DNA from 2 places in the Bradyrhizobium sp. WSM1417 genome. Region 1 is predicted to be linked to the other one. Evidence: riboswitches for the same ligand, from Rfam matches in the RefSeq annotation. Region 1 holds a riboswitch; the other holds the start of a gene.

Evidence for each region. Region 1 has a riboswitch for cobalamin ahead of BRA1417_RS0118655 (DUF1636 domain-containing protein). Riboswitches for the same ligand answer to the same signal wherever they lie in the genome.
Region 2: another riboswitch for cobalamin. It lies ahead of BRA1417_RS39740 (hypothetical protein); the one in region 1 lies ahead of BRA1417_RS0118655 (DUF1636 domain-containing protein).

The regions. Positions count from the first base shown of each region.
Region 1 is NZ_KI911783.1:3,908,906-3,918,359, reverse strand. Features, by position in the region: gene cobN (cobaltochelatase subunit CobN) at 1-1,748, opposite strand, end outside; gene cobW (cobalamin biosynthesis protein CobW) at 1,748-2,782, opposite strand; gene BRA1417_RS0118655 (DUF1636 domain-containing protein) at 2,779-3,171, opposite strand; cobalamin riboswitch at 3,266-3,484, opposite strand; gene cobO (cob(I)yrinic acid a,c-diamide adenosyltransferase) at 3,525-4,160, shown strand; gene BRA1417_RS0118645 (cobyric acid synthase) at 4,171-5,619, shown strand; gene cobD (threonine-phosphate decarboxylase CobD) at 5,608-6,570, opposite strand; gene cbiB (adenosylcobinamide-phosphate synthase CbiB) at 6,582-7,523, opposite strand; gene cobU (bifunctional adenosylcobinamide kinase/adenosylcobinamide-phosphate guanylyltransferase) at 7,645-8,148, shown strand; gene cobS (adenosylcobinamide-GDP ribazoletransferase) at 8,145-8,927, shown strand; gene bluB (5,6-dimethylbenzimidazole synthase) at 8,932-9,454, shown strand, end outside.
Region 2 is NZ_KI911783.1:1,929,654-1,939,107, reverse strand. Features, by position in the region: gene BRA1417_RS42315 (superinfection immunity protein) at 1-64, shown strand, start outside; gene BRA1417_RS39750 (helix-turn-helix domain-containing protein) at 585-953, opposite strand; gene BRA1417_RS46165 (cytochrome-c peroxidase) at 3,720-4,094, shown strand; gene BRA1417_RS46160 (cytochrome c peroxidase) at 4,009-4,419, shown strand; partial or broken gene BRA1417_RS39740 (hypothetical protein) at 5,223-6,289, opposite strand; cobalamin riboswitch at 6,391-6,591, opposite strand; gene BRA1417_RS42305 (4Fe-4S binding protein) at 6,723-6,926, opposite strand; gene BRA1417_RS0109335 (EAL domain-containing protein) at 7,523-8,737, opposite strand.

The DNA of each region.
Region 1 (9,454 bases):
CCAATCGTGACGGCACCCAGGCGCCGCTTGGCCTGCGCGGCCTCGCCGGGATCGTTGACGATGAAGGGATAAATGACGGGCAGATCGCCGATGAGGGCTTCCGGCCAGCACGCCTGCGACAGCGCCACGGATTTTCCGGGCAGCCATTCCAGCGTGCCATGCGCGCCTATATGCACGACGGCATCACAGCCCTGCCCTCGGAGCCAGAGATAGAACGCGACATAGGCATGGCGCGGCGTGCGGGCGAGATCGTGATACTCGGCATCGCGCGCGGTCGCATCGCCACGCTCCGGCTGAACCGCGATGATCGACCGGCCGCATTGAATCGCGGCGAAATGGAACGCGCCATCGCGACAACCCGGATCAGTCTCCGGCGCGCCCCAGGCTTGCGCGAGATCATCCTGCAAGACTTGCGGAAGCCGCGAGAGCGCAGCGCGGTAGTCGGCAACGCTCCAGCTCAAGGTCTGCTTGAGCAGCGTTTCGCCGAGCGCATGGACCGGATCGACATCGAAGCCAGCCTCCGCGAGGTCGGACACCAAGGCATCGACCGAGGCCAGGGCATCGAGACCGACCGCATGCGCGATCTGATGCGGGCGGCCCGGATAGTTGGAGAGCACGAGCGCCATCCGCTTTTCGGCGGCCGGCTTCTCCGCAAGGCGACGCCAGGCCGCAACGCGCGCGGCCACGGCGTTCACGCGCTCCTCGTCGGGCCTGTGTGCCAGGTGCGAAAATTGCAAATCGGGATCGCGCATCGCCGCCGATTTGAAGCTCACCACGCCCGCAAACAGGCGGCCGTCGACCTCGGGCAGCACCACATGCATCGCGAGGTCGCCGGGCGAGAGGCCGCGGAGCGAACTCGCCCAGTCCTCGCGGCGTGCCGTGGAGAGCGCGACCTGGAACACCGGGCAGGATGCGGCGTCGAACGGCGTCGTGCCGTCGTCGCCCATCGCCGAGAACGCCGTCGCATTGACGATCGCGGCCGGAGGATTTTGCGCCAGATACTCGCGCAACCAATCCGCAACTCCCGCGGCTTTCAGCGAGGTGACGAACACACCATGCGCGTCGAACCTCTTCTCGCGCAATGCGGCGATCAGGGCATCGACCGGGCCAGTGTCGGCAGCGGTGAGATAGGAGCGATAGAAGGCCACGAGCGCGCGCGGCCTGCCCTCACCCGACGCCGGCGCGGCAATGACACCGCGCGCCCGATCGTAAAAGCCCATCTCGGGGACGGTCATCTCCCCGATAACAGGTCCCGCATAGAGGCCCGAGGCCAATGCAAGCTGCGCGATTGCGGCTTGCGATGCGACGGGGCCGCCGGTGTCGCAGAGCACCTTGAGCCGACGCAATGTCGAGACCGGCAGGGTCGAATACGCATCGAGCCGCGTGTCGTCGCGGCCGTCGGCCGGCAGCACGGCCAGCACGATGCCGCGCTCCTTGGCGAGCTGTTGCAGGGCCGCAAGTCCATACGACCAGTAAGACTCGCCACCGATCAGGCGAACCAAGATGCCGCGCGCGTGCGCAAGAGTGCGTTCGATATAGGTGTCGACCGAGAGCGGGTGACGGAGTTCGGCGAGATTGACGAGCCGTAGCGACGGCAGGCTGTCGCGGCCACGGCGCCAGCCGGCCGCGAAGGCGGCAAGATCGGAATCCGAATACGAGAGCACCACGAGATCGGCCGGATCCTGGCCGATGTCCCTTGGTATCGCGGTCTCCTCGAGACCGCGGCTCTCGCGGAAGACGACGTGCATCAGATACCGAGTCCCGCCTTAATCGCGGCTTCATCAATGTTTCCGTGCTCGCCGATCACCACCAGCTTTGATCGCCTCGCACCCGCGCCCCAGGGCTTGTCGAACTGGTGCCGCACGCGCTCGCCGACCGCTTGCAGCAAGAGACGCATCGGCTTGCCTTCCATCGCGATGTAACCCTTGATGCGCAGCACATTCTGCTCGCGCGCCAGACGCTGAACGGATGCAACCAGCGCGTCGATATCGGTGACTTCAGGAAGATCGATCACGACGGACGCAAAATCGTCGTGCTCGTGATCCTCCTCGCCGTCGTGATGCGAGGGACGCGCGGCGAGATCGTTCTCGGCGGCAGCTCCGAGACCGAGGATGAGGCGCGCATCGATCGCGCCGTCGGTAATCGCCAGCATCGGCACGCGGCGCGACATCTCGGCGGTGATCGCCGCTTTGGCTGCTTCGAGCCCTGCCGCACCCGCAAGATCGGCCTTGGTCAGCAGCACGATGTCGGCGCAGGCGATCTGGTCCTCGAACACTTCCGACAGCGGGGTCTCGTGATCGAGATTCCCGTCCGCCGCGCGCTGCGCTTCGACGGCGTCAGGGTCGGGCGCGAAACGGCCGGCGGCGACAGCTTCGGCGTCGGCCAACGCGATCACGCCGTCGACCGTGATGCGCGAACGAATCTCCGGCCAGTCGAACGCCTTCAGCAAAGGCTTGGGCAGCGCCAGGCCCGAGGTCTCGATCAGGATATGATCGGGTCGCACCGGCCGCGACAGCAGCTTCTCCATGGTCGGAATGAAATCGTCAGCGACGGTGCAGCAGATGCAGCCATTGGCGAGCTCGATGATGTTCTCTTCCGGGCAATTCGCATCGGCGCAGGATTTCAGAATCTCGCCATCGACGCCCTCGCTGCCGAACTCGTTGACGAGCACCGCGAGCTTCTTGCCGTTGGCGTTGGCAAGCAGATGCTGGATCAGCGTGGTCTTGCCGGAGCCGAGAAACCCCGTGACGACCGTGACCGGGACCTTTGCGAGCGAATTCATTCGGCGGGCTCCGGCACGACGGCCAAGGGGAGAATGGGGGGAATGGGGGGAATGCGGGCAAGCGATTGCTTGCGGAAGATCTCCGGGCGGCTGCGCCAGGGCACGAGGCCATCGGGCGCGGCCGCATAGGCCGCGGCGCCCGCGACCACGTCGCTCGCATGCGCATCCGAGAGGCGACCATAGACATAGGACCAGCGGCCGGGCGCGCTGAGCGCGACCGAGCAACCCTGGTTGCATGCAGACAGGCATTCGACGGGAACCACGCTGACGCCGTCGGGCACGCCGGCCTCGAGGATCGCACCATGCAGGCGCTTGCCGGGCGTCGTCTCGCCCTCGCCAAGCGTCTCGCCGGCGCGGCAGGTGATGCAGACATGAAGTGTGACGGTCATCGCTTCTTCCAGAATAAACAGCGGGAAGCGAAGAGGCCCACGAACCGTTCTTGCGAAGGCCCGTTTCCCCGTCGCGGAACACCCCGTCCGCCGGTCCAAAATCGTCCGCGCTGGCAGGTCTCCCGGCTTCCGGAGCAGGGTTTCCCCTTCGATCCCCGCCTTCCCGATCCCATGGGGATCAGTGGCTTCGGGCATCTCTCCGGTCACGGTCGCGGGGGCGGCTGCATTTTGGAACCAAATCTTGCCGATTCGGGCCCTATCGCATTCCCTCTTCGCCTGTCGTAGGACAGGAACCAACGCCGGGCCACCATTTGCCCCCGACCGCCTCTTGTCAAGCCGAAGGACCCCGTCCGATGACGTCAGAACCGGATACCCAGACGGCCGACGAAACCGACGCCCGCCACGCCTCGAAAATGGCGAAGAAGAAGGTCGCCCGCGACAAGATCATGGCGACCAAGAGCGGCGAAAAGGGCCTCATCATCGTCCACACCGGCGCCGGCAAGGGCAAGTCCTCCTCCGCCTTCGGCATGATCGTCCGCTGCGTCGCCCATGGCTTCCCCTGCGCGGTCGTGCAGTTCATCAAGGGCGCCTGGGACACCGGCGAGCGCCGCATGCTCACCGGCCATTTCGGCGACCTCTGCCAGTTCCACGCCATGGGCGAAGGTTTTACCTGGGAGACGCAGGACCGCGCCCGCGACATCGCCGCCGCGCGCGCCGGCTGGGAGAAAGCCAAGGAGCTGATCCTCGACCAGAATCTCCGCATGGTCGTGCTCGATGAGATCAACATCGCGCTGCGCTACGACTATCTCGACATCGCGGAGGTTGTCGAATTCCTCACGACGCAGAAGCCGCCGATGACGCATGTCGTGCTCACCGGACGCAACGCCAAGGACGAGCTGATCGAGATCGCCGATCTCGTCACCGAGATGACGCTGGTCAAGCATCCCTTCCGCTCCGGCATCAAGGCGCAAGCCGGCGTCGAGTTCTAAGAAGCTCGCGATGGCGCGCGCATTGATGATCCAGGGCGCCGGCTCGGACGTGGGCAAATCGCTCATCGTCGCCGGCCTCGCGCGCGCCTTTGTGCGACGCGGCCTGCGCGTGCTCCCGTTCAAGCCGCAGAACATGTCGAACAATGCGGCCGTCACGGTCGACGGCGGCGAGATCGGCCGCGCCCAGGCGCTCCAGGCGCTCGCCGCCGGCGTCGAGCCGCACACCGACATGAACCCGGTGCTGCTCAAGCCCGAGACCGATGTCGGCGCGCAGGTGATCGTGCAGGGAAAACGCATCGCGACCGCGCGTGCGCGTGAATATGCGGCGATGAAGCCATCATTGATGGGCGCCGTGCTGGAGAGCTTCGAGCGGCTGAAGGCGCGCGCCGATCTCGTGCTGGTGGAAGGCGCCGGCAGCCCGGCCGAGGTGAACCTGCGCAAGGCCGACATCGCCAATATGGGTTTTGCGCGCAAGGCCGATGTGCCGGTCGTGCTGGTCGGCGACATCGACCGCGGCGGTGTCATCGCGCAACTCGTCGGCATCAAGACGGTGATCGACCCGGATGATGCCGCGATGATCCAGGGTTTTGTCATCAACAAGTTCCGCGGCGATCCGACATTGTTCGACGACGGCTACAGACTGATCGAAGAAAAGACCGCATGGCGCGGCTTTGGCGTGCTGCCCTGGTTCGCGCGCGCCGGCGAGTTGCCAGCTGAGGATGCGCTGGGCCTGAGCGATGCGCGCAAGCCGGGCCAATGCAAGATCGCCTGTCTCGCGCTGTCGCGGATTGCCAATTTCGATGATCTCGATCCGCTCAAGCTCGAGCCCGGCGTCGATCTCGTGATGGTGCGGCCGGGCGAGGCCATTCCCGGCGACGTCAGGCTCGTCATCATCCCCGGCTCGAAATCCACTTGCGGCGATCTCGCCTTCCTGCGCGCGCAAGGCTGGGACATCGATCTCCTGGCGCATCACCGCAGAGGCGGCCATGTGCTCGGCCTCTGCGGCGGCTATCAGATGCTCGGACGCAGCGTCACGGATCCCGATGGGATCGAAGGCCCCGCCGGCGACACACCGGGTCTCGGACTTCTGGACGTCGAGACGGTGATGAGCCCGCAGAAGACGCTGACGCGTGTCGCGGCCGTGCATGCCGCGACGGATCAGCCGATCGAGGCTTATGAAATCCACATCGGCCGCACCGATGGTCCGGATCGCGCGCGGCCATTCGCAAGGCTGAACGGCGAACCGGAAGGCGCGATCTCGCGCGACGGACGCGTGCAGGGCAGTTATCTGCACGGCCTGTTCACGTCGGATGTTTTCCGCAAGGCGTTTTTGGCGAAGCTCGACATTCCCGCCGGCGACGAGCCCTATTCCGCCAGGGTCGAGAGCGCGCTCGATGCGCTCGCCGATCACATCGAAGCCCATCTCGACGTCGAAGGCCTGCTCGCGCTAGCGCGCTAGAACCTCAGTCAGGCGCGTCCATTCGGAGTCGCCGCCCGGAAGCCCGAGGCGCAGCCATGTCGGCTCTCGCGCGAACACGCGCGACCAGATGTGGCGACTCGCCAGCTTCTCCTGTGCGGCGAGCGCGTCAGGCGTCGCGTAGAGGCGAAACAGCTGCGTCCCGCCAATGACCGTCCAGCCTTGCGACTGCACCATGCCGTCGAGGCGACCGCAGTCTCGCGCGAGCCGTGCGGACGTTGCTTCGGCCCAGGCATCGTCATGCAGAGCGCGGCAACCGATCGCGATTGCCGCTCCCGAGACCGGCCAAGGCCCCGACATCGATGCGATCCTGGCGATGTCGGACGAATTGCCGAGCGCGAAGCCGAGCCGCAGGCCGGCAAGGCCGTAGAACTTTCCGAAGGAGCGCAAAATCAGCAGCCCCGGCCGATCCTCGGATGCAAGCGATAGCTGCGGGGCCACATCGGCAAAACTTTCGTCGACGACGAGACGGCCGACGAGCGGCAGCAGCGCCAGCAAATCCTTTGGCGTATGACATCGGCCATCGGGATTGTTGGGATTGACGACGACGGCGAGCTCGGCGCCGACCAGCGCGTCGAGCTCCCCGACCTCCTGGACCTCCCAGCCCGCGGCCGAGAGGACCGCGGCATATTCGTTGTAGGTCGGCGCGAGGATGCGCGCGCGGCGGGGTGGTGCGAGTTGCGGCAGCAATTGAATTGCGGCCTGTGCGCCGCCAAGCGCAACGACCGCCGCGCTCGTGCGGTAAGCGTGCCGCGCCGCCTGATGCAGAGCCTCGATCTCGGCGCGCGACGGCAACGCGCTCCACGCGCGCGAGCTCACCTCGCCCACGGGATAAGGCAGGCGGTTGATCCCGGTCGACAGATCGATCCAGTCCTCCGCGCGACCGCCGAAACGCTGCTGGGCCTGATCGAGATTTCCACCGTGCTCGCGCATGCGCTGTTCTTTCACGCGAAGGCCAGGATCGCAAGGACAGCGGCGAGCAGCAGCATGGCGCGGCGGTAAACCGTCAATCCCCGATCGATGTCGGCGGCAAGCGGATCGCGCGCCCCTTCATTCAGCCAGGGCTCGTTGGTGGTGCTGCCGTGATAGATCCGCGGACCGCTGAGCCGCACGCCAAGCGCGCCGGCCATAGCCGCTTCCGGCCAGCCGGCATTGGGCGATCGATGTCGGCGTGCGTCCCGCGTCATGCACGACAGCGCCTCTGATCGCTGGGGCGCCAGCAGCACGAACAGAAATCCGGTCAGCCGCGCCGGAATGAAATTGGCGACATCGTCGATGCGCGCCGCGGCCCAGCCGAAGGCTTCGTGGCGTTCGGAGCGATGGCCGATCATGGAGTCCAGCGTGTTGATCGCCTTGTAGCCCAAAATGCCGGGCAGACCGAACAGCGCGCCCCAGAACACCGGTGCGACGATGCCGTCGGACGCATTCTCGGCGAGGCTCTCGATCGCCGCGCGCGCGATCCCGGCCTCATCGAGCGCGGCGGGATCGCGGCCGACGATGCGCGAGACCGCGTCTCGGGCGGCGGCGATGTCACCCGCTCGCATCGGATTTGCGACGGCAGCAACGTGGTCGTGCAAGGAGCGCAAGGCGACCAGCGGCCAGGCCAGCACACCGACCAGCACGATCTGGACCCACCCCAAGGGAAGCAGGGACTGTAGCGCCCAGCCGAGCGCGACCGAGAGCCCGATCACCGTGAGCGCTCCGGCGAGACCAGCGGCACGGCGAAATGCCGGCGGATCAGACGGTCGATTCCAGGCAGTGTCGATGGCAGAAATCAGCCGCCCCAACCAGGTGACGGGATGGCCGATCCGCGCGAACAACCACGGCGGCCAGCCCAACAGGGCATCCACCACCATCGCCACCGCCATCGCGCCCGCAAAACCCACGCCCGCCTCCTGTCCTGCCCCTGTTGCGCAAAGGGTGGCCGGAGCGCAAGCCCCTCATTGGCGGATTTCGGCTTTGTTTTTGGCCGCGTTTGGTGATTAGTGCAGGCCGACAGGAGACTTCATGGCCGTCATTTTGATCACCGGCGGAGCACGTTCGGGCAAGAGCAAGCGCGCGGAAATGCGCACGCGCGCCTTTCCCGGGCAGCCGGTCTATCTCGCGACGGCCGAGGCTCTCGATGCCGAAATGGAGGCGCGTATCGCCAGACATCGCGCGCGCCGCGGAACCGACTGGATCGAACGCGAAGTGCCGCTCGATCTCGTGCCCGCGCTGCTCGCCACCGACGGCGGCGGCGCGCGGCTCGTCGATTGCCTGACGCTGTGGCTCTCCAACCTGATGTATGCGGAGCGCGACTGGGAACGCGAGATCGAGGAGCTTGCCGGCGCCATGCCCCGCCTTAAGAGTCCCGTCGTCTTCGTGACCAACGAGGTCGGCCTTGGCATAGTGCCTGACAATGCGCTGGCGCGCAGCTTTCGGGACGTTGCCGGGATCATGAACCAGGTCATCGCTGAAGTCGCCGACGAAGTCGAATTCATCGTCGCCGGCCTGCCGATGAAACTGAAATGATGCCGCGCGACCAATTCTTGCGAGACGTCATCGCCGATCTCAGGATCGCGGCATCGTTCGTGACGATCCTTCCCGTCGCCTCATCGAAGCCAGCCGGCGACGGGGCCATCGCGCGCGCGGCCTGGGCGCTTCCCGTTGCGGGGCTGGCGGTCGGGCTTACCGGCGCTTTGGTTTATGCGATTTCCAGCCGGTTCGGACTGACACCGAACCTTGCCGCCCTGCTCGCACTGTCCGCGACCGCCCTCGTCACCGGCGCGCTGCACGAGGACGGCCTTACCGATACTGCCGACGGGCTCGGCGGCGGCCGCACGCGCGAACGCAAGCTCGAGATCATGCGCGACAGCCGGATCGGCACCTATGGCGTCTGCGCGCTGATCCTGTCGTTCGGCCTGCGCTGGAGCGCGCTCGCGGCGATCGCCAATCCGTGGGCAGTCGCGCTCGCACTGTGCGCTGCGCATACTGCGGCCCGCGCGGGCTTGCCGGCCTTCATGTCGCAGGTCGCGCCTGCGCGACCTGACGGCCTGTCGGCGAGTGCGGGATCACCGCCGGGCCGCAGCATCGCGATCGCCTTCGCTGTTGGAATCCTCGCGCTCACGCTCGCGCTTGGGCCAGGCAAGGCGCTGGTGAGCCTGATCCTGCTCTCCCTCGCCGGCCTGATGCTGGCGCGACTTGCCATCCGCCAGATTGGCGGGCAGACCGGCGACATCCTCGGCGCGTTCGAGCAGACTGGCGAGATTCTGATCCTGCTGGTTGCCGCAGCTGTCCAGATCGGAGGGTGACGCGATGGTCGAGTTCGACGACACCTTCCGCCAGCACTTGCGCGAGCTGTTCGTGTGGCGCCGCGACGTGCGCCGCTTTCGCGCCGATCCGTTGCCTGACGGCGCCGTCGATCGCCTGATCGAGACGGCCTGTCTCTCGCCTTCGGTCGGCCTCAGCCAGCCCTGGCGCTTCGTCATCGTCGACGACGACGCACGGCGTCGCGCCGTGATCGACGACTTCAAAGCGTGCAACGCCGACGCGCTGAATGCCTATGCCGGTGAGCGCGCAGCGCGCTATGCCACGCTGAAACTGTCGGGTCTCGAACAGGCCCCGAGCCACCTCGCCGTGTTCGCGGACAAGGCCAGCGACGTTGGTCACGGCCTCGGCCGCGCGACAATGCCGGAGACGACGGAATATTCCGTGGTCGCGGCGATCACCGCGATGTGGCTGGCCGCGCGCGCCGACGGCATCGGGCTTGGCTGGGTCTCGATCCTCCATCCGGATCGCATCCACGCCAGTCTCGACGTGCCCGACACCTGGAAATTCA
Region 2 (9,454 bases), 2.0 Mb from region 1:
GCATCACTACGCCTGGGCGTTGGCCATCCTGAACGTCGTCTTTGGCTCCCCCGTGCTCGGCTGACTTGGGTTCTTCGTGCGGGCGCTGATTTGTCTTTGGAATCGGCATTGGCCGCCAGGTCACAGCATTCGGCACCCGGCCTGGCGAAGACTCCAGCCGGGGATCCGGCTCAACGGTGCCCAATTACGATCTGCGCTCCGTATGGAAGCTGCCCGTCTTGCAAGCCGAGATCTTCGCCTTCGAAAGAGAGAGAGCCCGGTGGAATCAGCCGTGTCCATCAAGCTGCATTGCGCGCCTTCCTCGCTTCTGAAGCGACGAGTTGGCTGCACTCAGCCGCCAGTCGGTTCACGCCCTCGCGTTCGACCTGCTCACGACCCCTTTTGACCTTCTCGCGCTCCTCCTGGAGCGCTTCGGTCTCTCGGGCGACCTCCGCGTCCTTGCTCGCCCAGGTGTTCCCGGAACCGCTGGCGGCTCTCGGTGAGAAAAGGGACGGCGAGGGATTCAGTTAGCCGAATCCCATGGTTGCAGATCGGGCACTGCAGAGTGGGTTCATGAGCGCATCTGGCCGCCGTCGCGTTAGATGTCATGCCCCCTCCCCTTTCGGCAACTCCTCGGCCTGAATAAACGTGATCCGGCCCGCTCTGCCGCGCTTCCGATGTCGCTTTACCGTTATTTCGACGTCCTGGTCGAACGCTGTCAGCATACGCAGCAGTTTTACCACCGAAACCAGCCTGAACTGGCCCCGAAGCAGCTTGGACAAGTTGGGCTGCTTCACGCCCACCAGTTTCGCGGCTTGGGCCTGCGTCATCTTCCGCTCCGCCATCAACCGTTTCAGTTGTACGACGAGGGCTGCCTTGAGTTGGTGCTCGTGGGCATTCGGCAGGCCGAGATCAGTAAAAATGTTGCCGGAGCCCCGACTGTGGGCGGGCAGCTTCTTCTTCGCGCTCATCATCAGGCTGGTTTTTTCCTTGTGGATCGCTTCGGTGTCGCGCAGGCGCTGTCGAAGAGATGCCCCTTCTGCGAGGCTAGTTCGTCCCTGATGCTGATCAGCGCTCTAAAGAGCTGCTGATCGGCTCGGGTGAAGGTCAATTTGAACGCTCTACCGGGCTCGAGTGCCTTCGGAGATTTAGCTTAATTTGTTGTGGGGTTTGCTCGTCTTGGAGGACGGCACACAGGCGGGGAGCACGTATTGTGTGAGGCTAAGAGTATTGACAGTAATTCGTGCGTCCGAGCGCCTGCTGAAATCAGTGTAAGACACGGGTCACTTCCATAGAAGAGTTTCTGGCCAATCTGTGAACTCCAACTCGAAGCTACGCAGGCCAGTGAGTTTGGTCGTAAATTTAAGGGTCTTCCCTGAAAGGGCTGCCAATGAGCCAGACGCGAAGTTGAATACTGCTGTACCGGAAGCTGCGACCGCGATTCCTTGCTCGCCTTCTAAGCTAGAGAAGCCGGTCGCCTCGGAGAGTTGCCCAATTGCAACTCCCTCCGGCGCGCCGTGAAATTCCAGGGACGCCAAGTATGTTCCCTTGTCAGCAGCCCACTCGCTAACCGACACCGCTGTAATCCCCGGGTCGCTGCCATCCGTGATCCGACAGCCATATTGAACCGTGAGAACGACCCGCTCATTGCGAACTCCGACGGGCTCTCGATCGGCGGCGGTGATCGTGCACGCGTACCGCCTTGTATCCGCAACCGCGCCCGTGCTTGGCCCGAACAACTCGATAGCGGAACATAACACAAAAGCGAGAACGGATCTTATCATTCGGCTGCACCTGGTCTGGAATATCGTTCGCCTGCTCTGTACAATCTGACGCTACGGCCGATTCAAGCTTCTTCGATCGCTCTGTCGGACGAAGGACACTCACCGCGACCGCGGTGTCGCACAAAGAGGCGAGCGGTTTCCCCTGGCCCCTGGATGGGTGCCCGAACCATTTCACTGCGGCGCTCACGGCGCGCAGACAGCACGTCGGTGAACTAACGCTATGGACCGATGCCTTTCAGCTCAGCGGCAGCCATGAGGGGTGCGACGAGCCGCGGCGTCGGAGCGCTACGCTCCTGACGCAGGCGCAGGCGTTCTGTGGGCGGATGCCATTTCCGCTTCCATGACCCGCGGCACAGGTCCCGAATTTCGCTTCAGTGTCAATGTAAAAGGAAACGTGGTCGCTAGGAGCCGTTCAAAGGCAGACTGACGTTCAAGCAGACGCTCTTCGAGGATCTTACGCTCGAGATCACTTAGCTCGCTTTGAAGCCGTCTGCGACAGCGCCAAATGTCATTCCGCACGTATCTGATCTCATACAAGCGATCGTCAATCGAAGCCATCATGGATACGGTATCCAACTTGAACCAGCCATGGACAATGGTCAATCACGTCCTGTCGTAAGACGCCGATGAGATCTCACGACCTGGCAATCTGCGGACACGATGTCACGATTTCGTCCCAGCACGTTCTCTTTGTATCGCAGTCTTTCAACGCAAGAGCACGAAGTGATGACTCCTTCTGCAGAAATTCAGCTTTTTTGCCATCAACGCGCAGGATTTCAAAAGCTGCCGTTCGTCCGCGAGTCGGCCGAATAGCTATCTTATTCCAACCAACACCCGGCCAGATCAGGTATCAGGCCGCCCATTCAAGCTGGTGTCGAATGGGAGTAGGAGTAATCGGACGGTCGCACCGCCCAACTCTGGGCAACCGCGCCTTTCAGATTTGAGATCAGCAATTGCCATGCCAGCGAACTTCAGGTGGGATTGAAGACAGGCCATGTTCAGACTCGGGGCTCGTCTGTTACAAACGAGCGGGATTTTGCGGCGGCGGCGCGCCAGAGCGGCCGGACATCAGTCGGAGAGACTTTAGTCGGCAGGGCTCGGCGAATCGTGAGCGACGCGAAGCGCTGGGCGCCTCGGCTCAGTGTCTCGTGCGCAGATCTTATTACCTGCCGACCCGCGTGCGGCCCGCAAGCTGGCAATTTGATCTCATCACAAAAGTTTCAGCCGGGACTGGAGCTTGTCGCATCTGGGACACTGAATGTAGTCATCAAACCAGGACATCCGACTTTGTTTGTTCGCCCGGACTCGTCACCGAAATCAGTAGCTTGCATGTCAGATGCAACTGGCATCCCAGTTGCTATTGCCCAGTAACACCGTAAGCGCTGAGTGCGACAGCGGTGTAAGACGGATACATCAGCTTTGCGGGAGCGTATTGGGCACCCAATCGCTTGATGGAGCACCGATGCGGCCACCGGACAGCTTACCCTTTTGCGGTACACCTGTTGTTGTCAGATCGACCAGCAAGATTAGTCTGATCTACCAACACGACCGCCGTGATCTAGCTCAAAGCGAACTCGCCAATCAAATATGGGCCGAAAGCTTCGTGGACGAACGCCGGCAGCGAGCACCTCGAAAGGCACAGCTTGATGCAGCCTCGCGTCAGAAGATCCGGTGCATGCTGCGCCGGCCCGTCGAGGGAACGGGGGCTCGCATCGCTTTCGACTGTTTCCTTGATTAACAATCAGAACTGATGAGGCGGGGGTATGAACAAATCGATCCGGGAGCTTCGGCTTTAGCTGAAGCATCTGTTTTGGCGATCGGGCTGCTGATGTCGTCAGGAGCTAACGCCGACGATGATCTGATGAGAACCGCCAAGGAGATCTTCCATCCGATTCCTCAGTCGTTCCTGAGGTAAAGAACAATCCAATCACGCATGAAAAGATTCAGCTTGGCAAGATGCTGTTCTTCGATCCGCGGCTATCGGCAAGCGAGATCATCAGCTGCAATACGTGCCACAATCTCGCCACCGGCGGAGTCGATGCCGGTCCGACCTCCGTCGGTCACGGCTGGAAGGTCGGCCTACGTCGGGCCCCCACCCTCTACAATGCAGTGTTCAATACGGCGCAATTCTGGGACGGACGCGCCGTGGACCTCAAGGCGCAAGCCACCGGCCCTGTGCAGGCGAGTGCCGAAATTAATGCGACTCCGGATCATGTGCTCGACACCTTGAACTCAATGGCAAGCTATGTCGACTTGTTCAAAAACGCTTTCCCGAACGAAGCGAGACCGGGTCACCTTCGAAAACTTTGCAAAGGCAATCGAGGCTTTTGAAGCAACTCTCATTACGCCTGCGGCCCCATTCGATCAGTATCTGGGGGGCAATACACATGCTCTCAACGATCAGGAGAAGTCAGGCTTGGCGCTGTTTATGGAGAAGGGGTGCTCCACCTGCCACAATGGAATTAATGTCGGTGGACAGGCCTATTTCCCATTCGGCGCGATGAAAAAGCCGGACCCAAGGGTGCTTCCGGACGCCGACGGGGCCGGTTCGCGGTCACCAAGGCGGCCGCCGACGAATATGTCTTCCGCGCGGCGCCGTTGCGGAACGTCGCCTTGCGAGCCCCTTACTTCCATTCGGGTCAGGTTTGGAATCTGAAGCAAGCTGTTGCCTGATGAGTGAATTCCAGCTCGGCGCCAAGCTTAGCGATGAGGAAGAGAACGATATCGTAGCGTTTCTAAATTCGCTGACCCGGCGGCTGCCTAAGATCGAGTATCCGATACTACCCACGCGTACGAACACCACACCAGAGCCTTCTATAGACAAATAGGTTAACGCACCGGCCCCATGCGTTGGCCTCCAGATGCGGTGCAACGACCCTGACCGATCTCGTGCACTAAAAAAACGCCCGGCCTCCTCGGGAGGCCGGGCGAAAGTCACGCCGGAGCGACGCTGCTTTATGAATCGCACCAGCTTTCGTCGGTAGGGAGGACTACCGGCGATCGATTTACGGCGAGGGCATTCGCCGTCAAACAACGAGGAGCGGAGATCGCTCCGCGCGAAATCTGGAGCCTCTTGCCTTCCACTCCTGTGGGAAATCTCAGGACTTGACCACCACTCGCCCGCTGTCCGGTTGGCAAGGCAGTGCCTTGCTCAAGCTGGGATCCTTCGCGCAACCGGTTTCGGTGCCGTGCCCTGAAACTCAAGCCGCCGTTTGCTTGGCGCAGCAGCATCCCCAAGCACCAACAGCGCTCGATTATCTTTCCCGAGCATCGTGCCAAAGCGCCAATTTTCGTATGACATTCCGTAAGGGCGGTAAAATTGATTGTTATGATGGCACACATCCACGCGATGGATAAATGAAACAGTCGGGCTGCGGTTCGCGTACAGCGTTAATGACTATGGAATATGTCACCTGATCGGCACGAAAGTTCCTTGATCTTCTGAACTGAGAACGCCAGCTACGTCTTCACATTGGGATCGAGATCGGTCTCTAGCTCAATGTCGATCGGAACATGAAGCAGCGAGCAGGAGGGAGCAACCTGAACACGGTCCCTACCCAGGTTTTGGACCAGAGGGGCAAGTTGGCGGAGCAGCGGCGGAAGATTGGAGCGCCACACGTTGCGACCATCGACGACGCCTAGCGAGACCACGAGATCTCTAGGAGCTGTGGCGACAATTGTGTCCAACTGGTCGGGCGCCCGAACCAGGTCCACATCAAGCCCGGCAACGGGCAAGGCCAAGGTTGTTTCAAGATTGTCGCCGATAGCCCCGAAATAAGTGGCCAGCATGATTTTAAGCGCCGGCACGGCCTTTGCGAAATGAGCATAGGCCCGGCGGACAGCCGCCCGAGATGCCTCATCCAGGTCCATCACTAGGGATTGCTCATCGAGCTGAACCCATTCAGCACCGCGCGAGGCTAGTTCGCGGAGAACATCGACATAGACTGGGAAGAGTCGATCAAGCAACGACAACGGATTGAATGCTGGATTTGAGCTTTTGCCGAGCTTCAGGAAAGTGACTGGGCCAACCAGGACGGGGCGCGTCTGCTAGCCGAGACTTTTTGCCTCCTCATACTCCTCGATCGGCTTTCGGGAGGAATACTTAAAGATTTGATCCTGGTGAAATTCCGGCACCATGTAGTGGTAGTTGGTATCGAACCACTTCGTCATCTCCTGCGCGGCTACGCCAGGCCCATGCTGAGCGTGACCACCGTCCTGAGCGCCACGTGCCATGGTCTTGAGCGACACAGGACAGTCGGTCCAGCCGTATACGTCGGGAATGGCACCGACCATTACGCTAGTATCGAGCACATGGTCGTAGAGCGAGAAGTGATTTGAAGGAATGACGGTCGCGCCGCGGGATTTCTGCCGTGCCAATTCGCGGCACGAAGTCCACTTCCCGCCTCGAGGAACTCGGCTGCGCTGGACTTTCCCGCCCAGTAGCTCTCGAGCGCGAACTTGAGCTCGCGTCGTGGGCCGATGCGTGACGTCCCCAGTGTGGCAACGGGAAGCGACCGAATAGACATAACTTAGACCCCATGATTGGGGGCAAAGGCCATGTCGGACGCGTGCAGCGAATGTCGCGTGAACGACAGCTGCTAGGCGCACCACCGGGACACCCCGCCCGTGGACGATATCTTGTCGAGGCAGGTCTCCTGGCTCGCGGGTCGTCGCTGCTGTCCGGCCTTCCCGAAGCCGCATGGCTTCAGTGACTTCGTTGGACAGCGGCTCGCCGTTCACAGTTGCGGGGACAGCGCTGGGATTACACCGGCTTCCCTCTTAGCTCCGGATCAAACGAAATCCGGAGACCACGACTTCCGGCATTATGCGGACGGGGATCGATGCGCCAACCTACCGAGCCTGGCTGCGATGTTGCCCAAGTCATTGCGAGCCGTACTAGGTAGGCTATGACGATCTGAGGCGAAATCGAGCGATGAAGGTTTCTCGACACGGGGCTGGCTATGCTGCCTTAGACGGGACACAGGTGTCAGGCACCGGACAGACGACCGCGCATTGCGGCGTGTCGCAATGGCCCTCGCACTCCGTACACTTCTTGGCGTCGATAACGTAAATGTCACGCTTGAGGCTGATCGCCGCGTTGGGACACTCGAACTCACATGCACCACAAACCGTACATTGCGAAGCGACGATCTTGTAAGCCATACCTTCCGACTCCTTTGGGCGAACGATGCGATTCGCGATCCCCTTCAAGGGCCGTGCCAAACAGACGCGCTCAATGCTGGGCAATTCGCGCAATTGTGCTGCCCGGGTCTGAGACCATGTTACATCTGCGACAGCAACAGGCCGTCTCAATTTCGAGCTATACGAGCCCTCGCACCCTGCACGAGAGCCAGTCGCGACTCAACCAGTGCGCGCTTCCAGGTTTGTCTGTCACGGCAGCGCGGGACCAACCGAGGCTCGACGATTCCGAACCGGCGGCGCGACTAAAAGCCGCGAGCCAACGCGTCTACGCCGGATCTCGGCAGACCTTCGGTCACACGCCCTGACCGGAGGTTTTTTGCAAACCTCGCTGATGGCTGCAACGTTATCTCCGCGGAACTGGCTGAGACTGGCCAAAAACAGTCTGTGCTACAAAACGCTCCGCGTCGGCGCTTCGGAGAGAAATGAAGTTGCGCTGGGAGGAGCGACACTGGCTTTGCAAAGTGACCGCCTATCAGCACGCCTGGTACAGTAGGCGCAGCAGTGCGGACGAGCGCTGGTCCGCTTTGCCTGGCCGTGCTTAGCCACCTGTCGTGCAACTATTTTGGACGAAGTGGAGGAGGGCTGAAGGATGATTGTGCAAATTGCTTCAGCGGCATGGCCTTTCCGAACAGATGGCCCTGCGCAAGGTCGAAGCCGAGTTCGGTCACAGCAATCAGGTCGGCCTCGCTCTCCACACCTTCGGCGACAGTGCGCACACTGTACTCTTTGGCTAGATCAACGATATGGCGGCACACCGTTCGCTTCAGGGCCCCATTTCCGCAACCAGAGATGAACTTCCGGTCTACTTTCAACTTCATGAACGGGAATTTCTCCACCCCCATGAGCTGCGGCCAATTGGTGCCAACATTGTCGATTGCAAGGCCAATGTTGTGAAAGCGAACCTCACGCGCGACCTCGATCAGGAGATCTAGGTTCTGGATGGCCTCCTTGCTCGCGATTTCAATCGTCAAGCCGCCGAAATCCGGGTGCGACGGCATGCGCTGACAGAGATCACGTACCCCCTGCGGGTCAATCAGGAATGCGGCCGGGAGATTGATGGAGAGATCGATCGAAGTTTGGTGCTCCAGAAGATAGTGCCAATCCCTGATGGCGCGGTCGATCACGAACTGCGACAACTCCCTAAAATGCGGATCGTGAGGCTCCGGGATGAAATAGGCTGGTGGAACAACGCCCCAGGTCGGGTGCCGCATTCGCACAAGCGCCTCGGCGCCGCGGCGGCTGAGGGTACACGCGTCAAACTTCGGCTCATACCAGAGCTCAAGCCAGCCAGCGTGTAAGGCTTCTCCGACATGGACCGCCGGACGGGGCGCCGGCTCTCTGGGCAAGAGCATGGCGACCCGATCGCGCAACGTCTCAGCTGCAAACGGCGTCCTCAGCGGCGGCAGCATAGCAAGTCCATATTCGCCCCCCACCTGCTGCACTGCCGTCATGACGATCGACTCGCGGGCGCCGAACGCCAGCACTTTGCCCGCAAATTCTTCGCGTACGAGTATCTCGAGCAATCGTCCAGGCTCGATGCGATCCGAGCCAATGCCGAGCAGGATCAGATCAGGGAACTCCGTGCAGAGTACGTGCGACAACTCGTCAGCAGTGCCGCATTCGCTGATAACAAACCCCATACCCTCCAGCACATCCCGAAGAAAGGCGCGCAGATGCCGCTTTCCGCCCGCCACGCACGCTCGCGGCCGCACCTTACGGTGCCCGAAGATTACAGGTTTTCGTCCGACAAGTTCGGCCTGCCCATGCCCCATCGCAACCACTCCCGTTCCGTGATGGTCCCTTAAACGAGGAGCGAAGGTCCAAACAAGCTGTGCTTGGCATTATCTCTCGATTCTTCGAGGTAAGCTTAAGATGGTGCACTAGCGTGCAAAATCTTTCGCGGTGTTGTTCACACGATTTTGTCGGCGCATGCGTATGATACCTGGCCGGCTTCGCGCAACTTTGTACGAGTGACGCACGCGGTTGTCGGGAATCTCACCTTCGGGTGCGCGGACCCGGTGCGCCCTATGTGCTGCGATCATCATGGTGCGAGATCTAATTGATGGACTCGCTTGTGAGTGACGATCGGCAATCACTCTTACGGCGACAACTTGCACTTTCTTCAGCTCTGCTGCTTATAGCGAGTGCGGAAGTCCCATTCTCTACCGAGCTTGATAGTTGCTCTCATTTGCGGTTTCTGTATCTTTCTGGCTATGAATTTCCTCAAGAGGGGCTAACGTTACGGGTGTTCGTGTTGGAGATGAAGCGCAAGGTCTGTCCCACGGGGCACGGCTTTGCGCAAAAGGCGTGCCAGGAGCTGAGGACGCGATTGCAGAAGTGGTCGAAAAGCTCTTTCTGAACTAGGTGGCCCCGGACCGGAGTTCAGCCTTGAAGGCGCGAAGCAGGCGGCCTTGTGCCTGATTCAGGATCCCGAAGAGGGGTTCATTTTTGTCATCGCGCAACAAGCCACCGGGCAGATTGTAGGGGTC